One region of the Xenorhabdus bakwenae genome, then DNA from elsewhere that is predicted to be linked to it. Evidence: riboswitches for the same ligand, from Rfam matches in the RefSeq annotation. Region 1 holds a riboswitch; each other region holds the start of a gene.

Evidence for each region. A riboswitch is a leader RNA that binds a small molecule or an ion and turns the genes downstream of it on or off. The one in region 1 is predicted to bind thiamine pyrophosphate.
Region 2: it holds a riboswitch for thiamine pyrophosphate, as region 1 does, so the genes downstream of both, thiC (phosphomethylpyrimidine synthase ThiC) here and thiD (bifunctional hydroxymethylpyrimidine kinase/phosphomethylpyrimidine kinase) in region 1, are expected to answer to the same signal.
Region 3: it holds a riboswitch for thiamine pyrophosphate, as region 1 does, so the genes downstream of both, thiB (thiamine ABC transporter substrate binding subunit) here and thiD (bifunctional hydroxymethylpyrimidine kinase/phosphomethylpyrimidine kinase) in region 1, are expected to answer to the same signal.

The regions. Positions count from the first base shown of each region.
Region 1 is NZ_CP119194.1:502,473-505,752, forward strand. It holds gene PXH59_RS03010 (amino acid permease) at 1-289, shown strand, start outside; gene cspE (transcription antiterminator/RNA stability regulator CspE) at 1,078-1,287, shown strand; TPP riboswitch at 1,410-1,502, shown strand; gene thiD (bifunctional hydroxymethylpyrimidine kinase/phosphomethylpyrimidine kinase) at 1,547-2,344, shown strand; gene fbaB (class I fructose-bisphosphate aldolase) at 2,402-3,280, opposite strand, start outside.
Region 2 is NZ_CP119194.1:3,301,170-3,304,449, forward strand. It holds gene thiC (phosphomethylpyrimidine synthase ThiC) at 1-1,577, opposite strand, end outside; TPP riboswitch at 1,724-1,848, opposite strand; gene nudC (NAD(+) diphosphatase) at 2,012-2,779, shown strand; gene hemE (uroporphyrinogen decarboxylase) at 2,886-3,280, shown strand, end outside.
Region 3 is NZ_CP119194.1:2,406,016-2,409,295, forward strand. It holds gene ptsP (phosphoenolpyruvate--protein phosphotransferase) at 1-1,089, opposite strand, end outside; gene rppH (RNA pyrophosphohydrolase) at 1,099-1,629, opposite strand; TPP riboswitch at 1,746-1,850, shown strand; gene thiB (thiamine ABC transporter substrate binding subunit) at 2,012-2,998, shown strand; gene thiP (thiamine/thiamine pyrophosphate ABC transporter permease ThiP) at 2,974-3,280, shown strand, end outside.

The DNA.
Region 1 (3,280 bases):
TGAGTTGTTAATGGCATTAGTGGTAACAACTCTGGTCATTAACTGGATTATGATTTGTTGTGCTCATTTGAAATTCCGTTCAGCTAAAGATAAAGAAGGTGTCAAGACGAAATTTCAGGCACTGTGGTATCCATTTGGAAACTACCTGTGTTTAGTATTCCTGGCATTCATTCTTGTTATTATACTAACGATGCCCCCAATTCGTATTTCAGTCATCTTGATGCCGTTTTGGATTGGTGTCTTATGGATTGGTTATTTGATTGTTCGCTCAAAGAAAGCCAAGAGATAAGCAGATTAGTTGCTAATCCACGCCATGTTTTTTCAGCCGGGTATTATGCCCGGCTGATTGTCAGTGATAAATAATGCATTACCGTTATTTTATGTAACTAAATGCCATTCTCTGGTGAATTCTATTTTTAATAAAATATTATTTCTGTATTTTCTCCATAATACAGAATAAGAATGTTTATACTCTTTTTTTGACAATGTAGTTTTATTTTAAACGCTAACTACTCCGGCGAAATGCACTTCATGAAATCAATAAATCGTATGAGGATGATCATACGGATGAATAGTAAAAAGTCATCCCACAAATATTATAATTGAACAATATTTAATAAAGGACAAACAAAAAGTAAGCTGATTACATGTAAAGCGGCTATATTGTACGTTCAAAAATAATAAGTGAGATTAACCATAATTTTTACAGCTACCTAAAATGAATTTTGTATAACAATAACTCTCTGGCCTACACCATAACTGATAGGTAAAACAGTATTATATATTAGTCTTATTAAAGATATTGTTTTGGGTGAATTTTTCTTTTTACGTTTATTCATGGGGTTATGCGACTTAAAGGTTATTGAGTAATTTCAAATCGGAATGTGAATTTAGAGTTTTAAATATGTGCGTTGTCTCCAGCACCTGAAAAAAATGGCTTGCGATTATATAAAGAGTATGTGATAAAACACATGGGTAAACGAAGTAAAGTTCTGTTAATAAATAACAGTAACTAATACTGGTTTGTTTATTTTGATGCCAATAGGCGAATAAAGTGAGTCAAAGGAAATTTTTGAAATGGCAAAAATCACTGGTACTGTGAAGTGGTTCAACGAGTCTAAAGGTTTTGGTTTTATTACTCCATCTAATGGTAGCAAAGATGTATTTGTACATTTTTCTGCTATTACGAAAGATGGGTTTAAAACATTGTCTGAAGGCCAACAAGTTGAGTTTGAAATTCAGGATGGTCCTAAAGGTCCTGCTGCTGCAAACGTTAAAACTTTATAGTAATAAATTTAATTTAGCGGCTATCTGATTGCTGGTTAAATCTATTTATCGTTAGTTTAGTTTTATTATCTGGCGATAACCTATTGCAAATATCACTCTATTGGGATACTAATAGAGTGATTTTTTTTGACTCGGGGCGTTCTTTATTGAACTGAGAAGTACCCGTATTCCCTGATCTGGATAATGCCAGCGTAGGGAAGTCATGGTATCTCTTATTCCGATACCCGCTTTTCTTTAGCTGGTGGCAGGAATCACCATAATGAGAATTAACTCACTGACTATCGCAGGAACCGATCCCGGCGGTGGTGCCGGCATTCAGGCCGATTTAAAAACCTTTTCTGCGCTTGGAGCCTACGGCACGACAGTTATCACTGCGTTGGTTGCGCAAAATACACTGGGTGTACAATCCGTGTATGAACTTGATCCCCTCTTTGTTGCTGCTCAGTTAGAGTCTGTGCTTTCAGATGTCAGGATTGACAGTGCCAAAATTGGTATGTTGTCGAATGCGGCTAATATCGCTGTAATAGCAGAGTCGTTGCAGCGTTATCCTATTCCTTACATTGTACTGGATACTGTTATGGTAGCGAAAAGCGGTGATCCTTTGTTATCACCAGAGTCTGTTTCCGCAATGGTAGAGCAATTACTGCCGATCGTCTCTTTGATCACCCCTAATTTACCGGAAGCAGCAGCTATATTGAAATGTGATATTGCCAATACTGAAGATGAAATGTTATGGCAGGGGCGTGCATTACGTTCAATGGGATGCCAGACAGTTTTATTGAAAGGCGGACATTTAAATAATGAGGAAAGCCCGGATTGGCTTTTTACCTCGGACGGGGAGTGGCGTTTCAGCGCTCCCAGAGTCAATACACGGCATACTCATGGAACGGGTTGTACTTTATCCGCAGCACTTGCTGCATTACGCCCCCGGTACTCTGATTGGCAAAGTACGTTGCCGGTTGCCAAAACATATTTACAAAAGGCGCTGATGCAGGCGGATAGTTTGCAGGTTGGTCATGGCATTGGGCCAGTCCACCATTTTCATCAATGGTGGTGAATTTTTGAATAATGGGGATGCAAAGATCCCCATTTTGAACGTACTGAATCTAATGGATTAGGCGATGGTAATTTTCTTATCGAGATAAACATCCTGTACGGAGCGGATTAACTCAACGCCCTCTGTCATCGATTTCTTGAACGCTTTGCGGCCAAGGATCAATCCCATTCCCCCGGCACGTTTATTGATAACGGCAGTGCGGACAGAATCACTTAAGTCATTGTTTCCAGAAGCACCACCTGAATTGATTAATCCAGCGCGTCCCATATAACAGTTAGCAATTTGATAACGAACGAGATCAATCGGATGTTCAGAGGTCAAATTGCTATAGACGCGTTTATCCGTGTGCCCGAACCCAATAGCAGTATAACCACCGTTAGTTTCAGCCATTTTTTGTTTAACGATATCAGCGCCGATCGTTGCGGCCAGATGATTCGCCTGGCCGGTTAAATCGGCACTGGTGTGGTAATCAACCCCATCTTTCTTGAAAGCGGAATTACGCAGATAAGCCCATAACACAGTGACCATACCGAGTTCGTGAGCGCGTTCAAAGGCGGCTGAAATTTCTTCTATTTGGCGGCGTGACTCGGGAGAACCATAATAGATTGTTGCACCTACTGCAACGGCACCCATGTTAAATGCCTGTTCGACACTGGCATACAAAGTTTGATCATATTGGGCGGGATAGGTCAACGTTTCATTGTGATTAAGCTTAACCAGAAACGGGATCTTATGGGCATAACGGCGAGAAACAGACGCCAGAACACCGTAAGTTGAAGCAACACAATTACAGCCTGCCTCAATCGCCAGTTCAACGATATTTTTGGGATCAAAATAGAGAGGATTGGTAGCGAAAGAAGCGCTGGCGGAATGTTCAACCCCCTGATCTACCGGCAAAATTGAGAGATAACCCGTACCTGCCAGGCGTCCATGATT
Region 2 (3,280 bases), 1.2 Mb from region 1:
GGCAGCCCGAGGTGTTCTTTGGGCGTGACATAACACAGCATGGCACAGCCAAACCAGCCAATCATGGCAGCGCCGATGCCGGAGGTGAAATGGTCATAACCTGGAGCGATATCGGTCGTCAATGGTCCCAGAGTATAAAATGGGGCCTCGTGGCAGTGTTCGAGTTCTTCCGTCATATTACGGCGGATCAGTTGCATTGGGATATGCCCGGGTCCTTCAATCATGACCTGAGCATCGTACTCCCATGCGATCCTGGTCAGCTCGCCAAGAGTATACAATTCTGCGAATTGGGCTTCGTCATTGGCATCCTGAATTGAGCCAGGACGCAACCCATCCCCCAAAGAGAGGGAGACGTCATAGGCCGCACAAATTTCACAGATTTCGCGGAAGTGGGTGTAGAGGAAATTTTCTTGGTGATGGGAAAGGCACCACTTCGCCATAATTGAGCCGCCACGGGAAACAATACCGGTCAGGCGTTTGGCGGTCATCGGGACATAACGTAGCAGCACGCCAGCATGAATAGTGAAATAATCCACGCCTTGTTCGGCCTGTTCCAGCAAGGTATCGCGGAACATTTCCCATGTCAGGTTTTCTGCGATGCCGTTGACCTTTTCCAGTGCCTGATAAATCGGGACAGTACCAATGGGAACCGGGCTATTGCGTAGTATCCATTCGCGGGTTTCGTGGATGTAGCGTCCGGTGGAGAGATCCATCACGGTATCTGCGCCCCAGCGGGTAGACCAGATCAGTTTTTCCACCTCTTCTTCAATAGAGGAGGTGACGGAGGAGTTACCGATATTGGCATTCACTTTCACCAGAAAATTGCGACCAATAATCATCGGTTCAGATTCAGGATGATTAATGTTGGCGGGAATAATCGCACGGCCGGCAGCAACTTCCTGACGGACAAATTCGGCTGTGATGTTTTCCGGTAAGTTGGCACCGAAACTTTGCCCTGCATGTTGCTGGCGCAAGACTTCACTGCGAATGCGCTCGCGCCCCATATTTTCACGCAAGGCGATAAATTCCATTTCTGGTGTGATGATCCCCTGGCGTGCATAGTGCAATTGGGTGACACACTTACCCTGCCTGGATTTCAGTGGATGTGGACGATGGTGAAAGCGCAGGTGATCCAATCCGGCATCAGCAAGGCGTTGTTGGGTAAAATCAGAACTGAGGGCTGAAACAGGTTCGGTATCATTGCGTTCATCAATCCACGGCTGGCGGATCTTAGGTAAACCCTTCCTTACATCCAGTATGGCAGCAGGATCGCCATAAGAGCCGGAAGTGTCATAAACCGGGACAGGTTCGTTTGCCTCAAATTGGGGATTTTCTTTCGTGCCCCCAATGAATGTGGGAGAAAGTTGGATTTCACGCATAGGAACCTGAATATCTTGGCGTGAGCCTTCAAGGTAAATGCGCTTTGAATTGGGAAAAGTCACCCCTTGAACGGAATGGATAAATGCTTGTGCCGCATCTCTTTGAACCTTACGTGGCCTCGCTGGATGGGCTTTAGGCGAGATATCAGCCGTTGGAATAACCGTATTCGAAATAACGATATTGTTGGACTTAGACATAGCAAATTCCTGACTGTGTTATCGCCTGTCTCATTGTTGATCAGGCTTAAGTTGAGAAAATTGCTTGTCTGGAGCTCGCAGGGAGTAATGGTTGGGGCTGATTGGTATTTGTACATGATTGCATAAATGTACAAAATACTGGCAGCGGAGTGATTACTCTTGTTCCCTTCGCGGGTATTAGCCCGATCAGGTTCTGCGGATCCCGAATTAACGGTCTCAGCCTGTGTCCATCGTGATATACGTTGAACGCTAGGCACTCCGACAAGAAAAAACACCCCAAAGTATAAAGGGGATTGTGAAAACTACAACCCCGTTTTTGGGCGCATTTGTTTTGACATTACTGTGACGCCTATTTAAGAAGAGTATTCACCAGTGCGGTTACTATAACGAGATTGAAGACGTCATAAATCACATAACCCATGATGGAACAGATTATGCAACAAAAACTGACAGGTAGAGAACAAGGCTGGTGGATTGTCAGTCTTGAGAATCGGGTTTGGCTACCACAAGGAGAGTTACCTTTAGGTACGGCCGGTCAATGGTCATTGCAAGGCCATATGGCAAAACCCATCGGTGAGTGGTTGGGGGAGACGGTCTGGTTGGTTCGTCAGAAAATGGCTTCAGATATGTCCTCTCCCCGTTTAATTGCTGATCGGGATGCTAAGTTATTTCAGTTGGTTGGGCGTGGTGTTCAATTGGCTGAGTTTTATCGTTCACATCACTATTGTGGTTACTGTGGTCATGAGATGCAGCATAGCCAGCGTGAATGGGCTTGTTTGTGCCACCACTGCCATGAACATTATTATCCACAAATTGCACCCAGCATCATTGTCGGTATTCGCCGTGATGACCATATCTTGCTGGCACAACACCAGCGTCACCGTAATGGGATTCATACCGTGCTGGCCGGTTTTGTTGAAGTGGGGGAAACGCTGGAGGAGACTGTGCATCGTGAAGTGATGGAAGAGAGCGGGATTACGATCCGTAATTTGCGTTATGTCGCCTCCCAGCCGTGGCCTTTCCCGAATTCATTGATGGTAGGCTTTCTGGCCGATTATGAGAGCGGTGAAATCAATATTGACCCCGCTGAACTGATCAGTGCAGATTGGCACCGTTATGATAATCTTCCCTTGATTCCTCCCCCTGATACGATTGCCCGCCGTTTAATTGAAGATACGGTGGCGTTATGCCGTCATCAGTAATCATCACGTTATGGGAGGTTATGCCAGAAGTTCAATTTCAGGCATGTTAAACTGCGCCAGTTTTTTCGTGTGTTTGTCGTGCATAAATTAATCAAGGGAGCTTGTCATGAATGAGTTGAAAAACGACCGCTATCTGCGTGCCTTATTGCGTCAGCCCGTCGATATCACCCCGGTATGGATGATGCGTCAGGCCGGTCGATATTTACCTGAATATAAAGCTACGCGTCAGGCGGCGGGAAATTTCATCTCGTTATGTAAAAACACCGAATTGGCTTGTGAAGTGACTCTCCAGCCCTTACGCCGCTTTCCGCTGGATGCCGCTATCCTGTTTTCTGATATTTTGACTATTCCTGATGCGATGGGATTAGGGCTGTATTTTGAAACGGGAGAAGGGCCACGTTTTCATTCTCCGATTCAGAATCATGCTGATGTAGAAAAATTGCCTGAGCCTGATCCCGAACTGGAGTTAGGCTATGTTATGGATGCCGTGCGGGCTATTCG
Region 3 (3,280 bases), 1.9 Mb from region 1:
CGCACGAACCAATATTGCAGAGTGAGAATGGGTCGCGCCATCTCGTACAATCACACCCACCAATTGATCTTGTGGCAATTCAGCCAATAAGTTAGCACTGAGTTCATCAGCAACCAGTATAAAACGCGCTGGCCACTGCCTGCTCCCCGTAGAGGAACCATTCAGATGAAACAACACCCGCTGACCGAGCGCCCGCAGATCCGATGCCCTCTCGCGCATATAAAGATCTTGCAAGCTGGCAAACTGTTCCGCATATTTTTCAATCACCGTTTTAATCGCCCATTCCGCTACAAAACCGTTATCAACGGCACAAAACAGATCCCGCTTGAGTTGAGGATCATTTAATAAATGGGAATAGAGATCAAAAATGGCGGCGCTTTCTTTCTGTGAACTGGCAGTAAAGCGCTTGCTGATACGACGGCATTCCGCAGTGGCTTCTTCAAGCGCCAAAGTCAGCCTGGAGCGTTCAGCCTGATAATCCGGCGTCAATGCTTCAGTCACTTGTTCCAACAAAGGTTGGGAGCGATCTTGCCATCCCTGTGCCAGAACAATGCCATTAGAAATAGCAAGCCCCTTAATGCGGGTCTGGCGATACTGGCCGAACACCCCTTTGGTTTGCGCCTGAGCGAGAACAGCAGCAAGTTGCATCGCCAGTGTCACCATGAAAGATTCTTCACTTTCATCAAATAACCGTCGCTCATATTGCTGGACAACGAGTATTCCCTGCAATTGGCGACGATAAATAATCGGTACACCTAAAAAAGCCCGCAGACTTTCTTCTCTTACCTGGGGAATATATTTAAAACTGGGATGATCACGGACATCAGCGAGATTAATTAATTCGGATAAACGCCCAACTTGCCCCACGACACCTTCATCAAAGGCGAGACTAATTGCTTGCCCCCTGGGTTTTCTCAACCCCTTGGTTGCCATCAGGTAATAACATTGCCGCTGATGATCCGCCAAATAAATAGAGCAGACATCCGTGTTCATTGCCCGGCACGTTTCATTGACCAATAACTCAAGCGCTTCAGATAAATTAGCTGCCATTGCAACCTTTTCAACAATTTCCCGTAAGCGCATGAGCATAGCAATAACCTAACTTTTTCTACGACGATGTAAATAAGGTGAATGGAATAATGAAGCCGGCTCCTGCGTTGACATCACAATAAAAGAGAATTCTTTCATCACGCGGCGATAGACATCGCGTTTAAAAGAAACGACCTGCCGGACAGGATACCAATAACTGACCCAACGCCAACCATCAAATTCCGGTGTCTTACTGCGCTGCACATTAATATCCGCTTCATTACACAATAACTGTAATAAAAACCAACGTTGCTTTTGCCCAATACAAACAGGCTTTGTATCCCAACGCACCAAACGTTTGGGTAATTTGTAACGCAACCAACTCCGGGTTGAGGCAAGAACCCGTACATCTTTGCGATTTAAACCAACTTCTTCGAACAACTCGCGATACATTGCCTGCTCTGGTGATTCCCCTGGATTGATACCCCCTTGAGGAAACTGCCAGGAGTGCTGCCCATAACGGCGAGCCCACAGAACTTGCCCTTGGCGATTACAAATTACAATTCCTACATTCGGGCGGTAGCCATCATCATCGATCACCAGACTACCTCTCGGTATAACAAATTTAAAAAGATAGCTAATTGTTTCACACTCATCTCAAGCGGTAAACCTCTATGATTAGACTTTGCAGACGTAGCCGAAGTCTCTACAATACCGCTATCTCAACGGGGTGCGGCTGTCGCAAAACAGTACTGCTGAGAACAAACCCGTCGAACCTGAACCGGTTAGTACCGTCGTAGGGATTTGAGACGCTACTCATTGATATAATAGATGTCATTTTCATTTAGCACCTTCTCAGATCCTTTGCTATCTGCTAATAACAAACATTAAGTAATTGATGTATAGAATTATCAATATTGCTAACTATTGATATATGCAATTATAGGAGAGCAAAGTGTTTACAAAATTATTTCCCCGCTTTATGGCTATCAGCCTGCTGTCTATTGCTACCAGCGTTTTTGCTCAGACAGGCCAGGCAAAACCTACCCTGACAGTTTATACTTATGATTCATTTGCCTCTGAATGGGGACCCGGGCCTGCCATCAAAAAAGCCTTTGAAACCGAATGTGGCTGTGAACTGAAACTGGTTGCGTTGGAAGATGGCGTCTCCTTGCTGAACCGTTTGAGAATGGAAGGCAAAAAAACACCCGCAGATATTATACTGGGGTTAGATAACAACCTGATTCAAGCCGCTCAACAAACCGGATTATTCACACCAAGTCACGTCGATACCTCAAAACTGAAATTACCCATTGCATGGCACAACACGACGTTTATTCCTTACGATTACGGTTATTTTGCCTTTATTTACAACAAAAATACCCTACCTCATCCCCCCCAAAGTATGGATGAATTAATCAATAATCCCCAGAATTGGAAGATTATTTACCAAGACCCACGCACCAGCACGCCGGGTTTAGGGCTATTGCTCTGGATACAAAAACTCTATGGCGACAAAGCCGCTCAGGAGTGGCAAAAAGTGGCGCCAAAGACACTCACTGTGACTAAAGGCTGGAGTGAAGCCTATGGCCTGTTTCTGAAAGGTGAAGGTGATATGGTGTTGAGCTATACCACATCTCCTGGCTATCACATGATGTCAGAGAAAAAAGATAACTACGCCGCCGCTATCTTCAAGGAAGGACATTACTTGCAAATTGAAGTGGCCGCTCAGGTAGCCTCAAGTAAACAGCCAGAACTGGCACAGAACTTTTTGAATTTCATGCTTTCTCCGGCATTTCAGCAAGCCATTCCAACAACCCAATGGATGTATCCTGTCATTGATATCCCTTTGCCCGACGTTTTCAAACAACTTCCTGTTCCTGAGAAATCCCTGCAATTCAACGCAGATGATGTGGCAAAACACCGTACAAAATGGATACGTACATGGCAAAGCGCTGTCAGCCGTTAATCGCGGGTTGGTTATTGCCGGGGGTTCTTGCCGCCGGCCTGTTAATGATGGTTGCCCTGTCGGCGTTCGGGGCGCTGTGGTTCAATGCACCTGAAAGCCATTGGCAGGCATTTTTGCATGACAGTTATCTCTGGCATGTCATTCTGTTCACCTTCTGGCAGGCATTTCTCTCTGCCGTTTTATCGGTAACACCGGCCATTTTTCTGGCTCGGGCACTGTACCGTCGTTGTTTTCCAGGCAAGACTCTCTTTCTGCGCTTATGCGCCATGACATTGGTTCTCC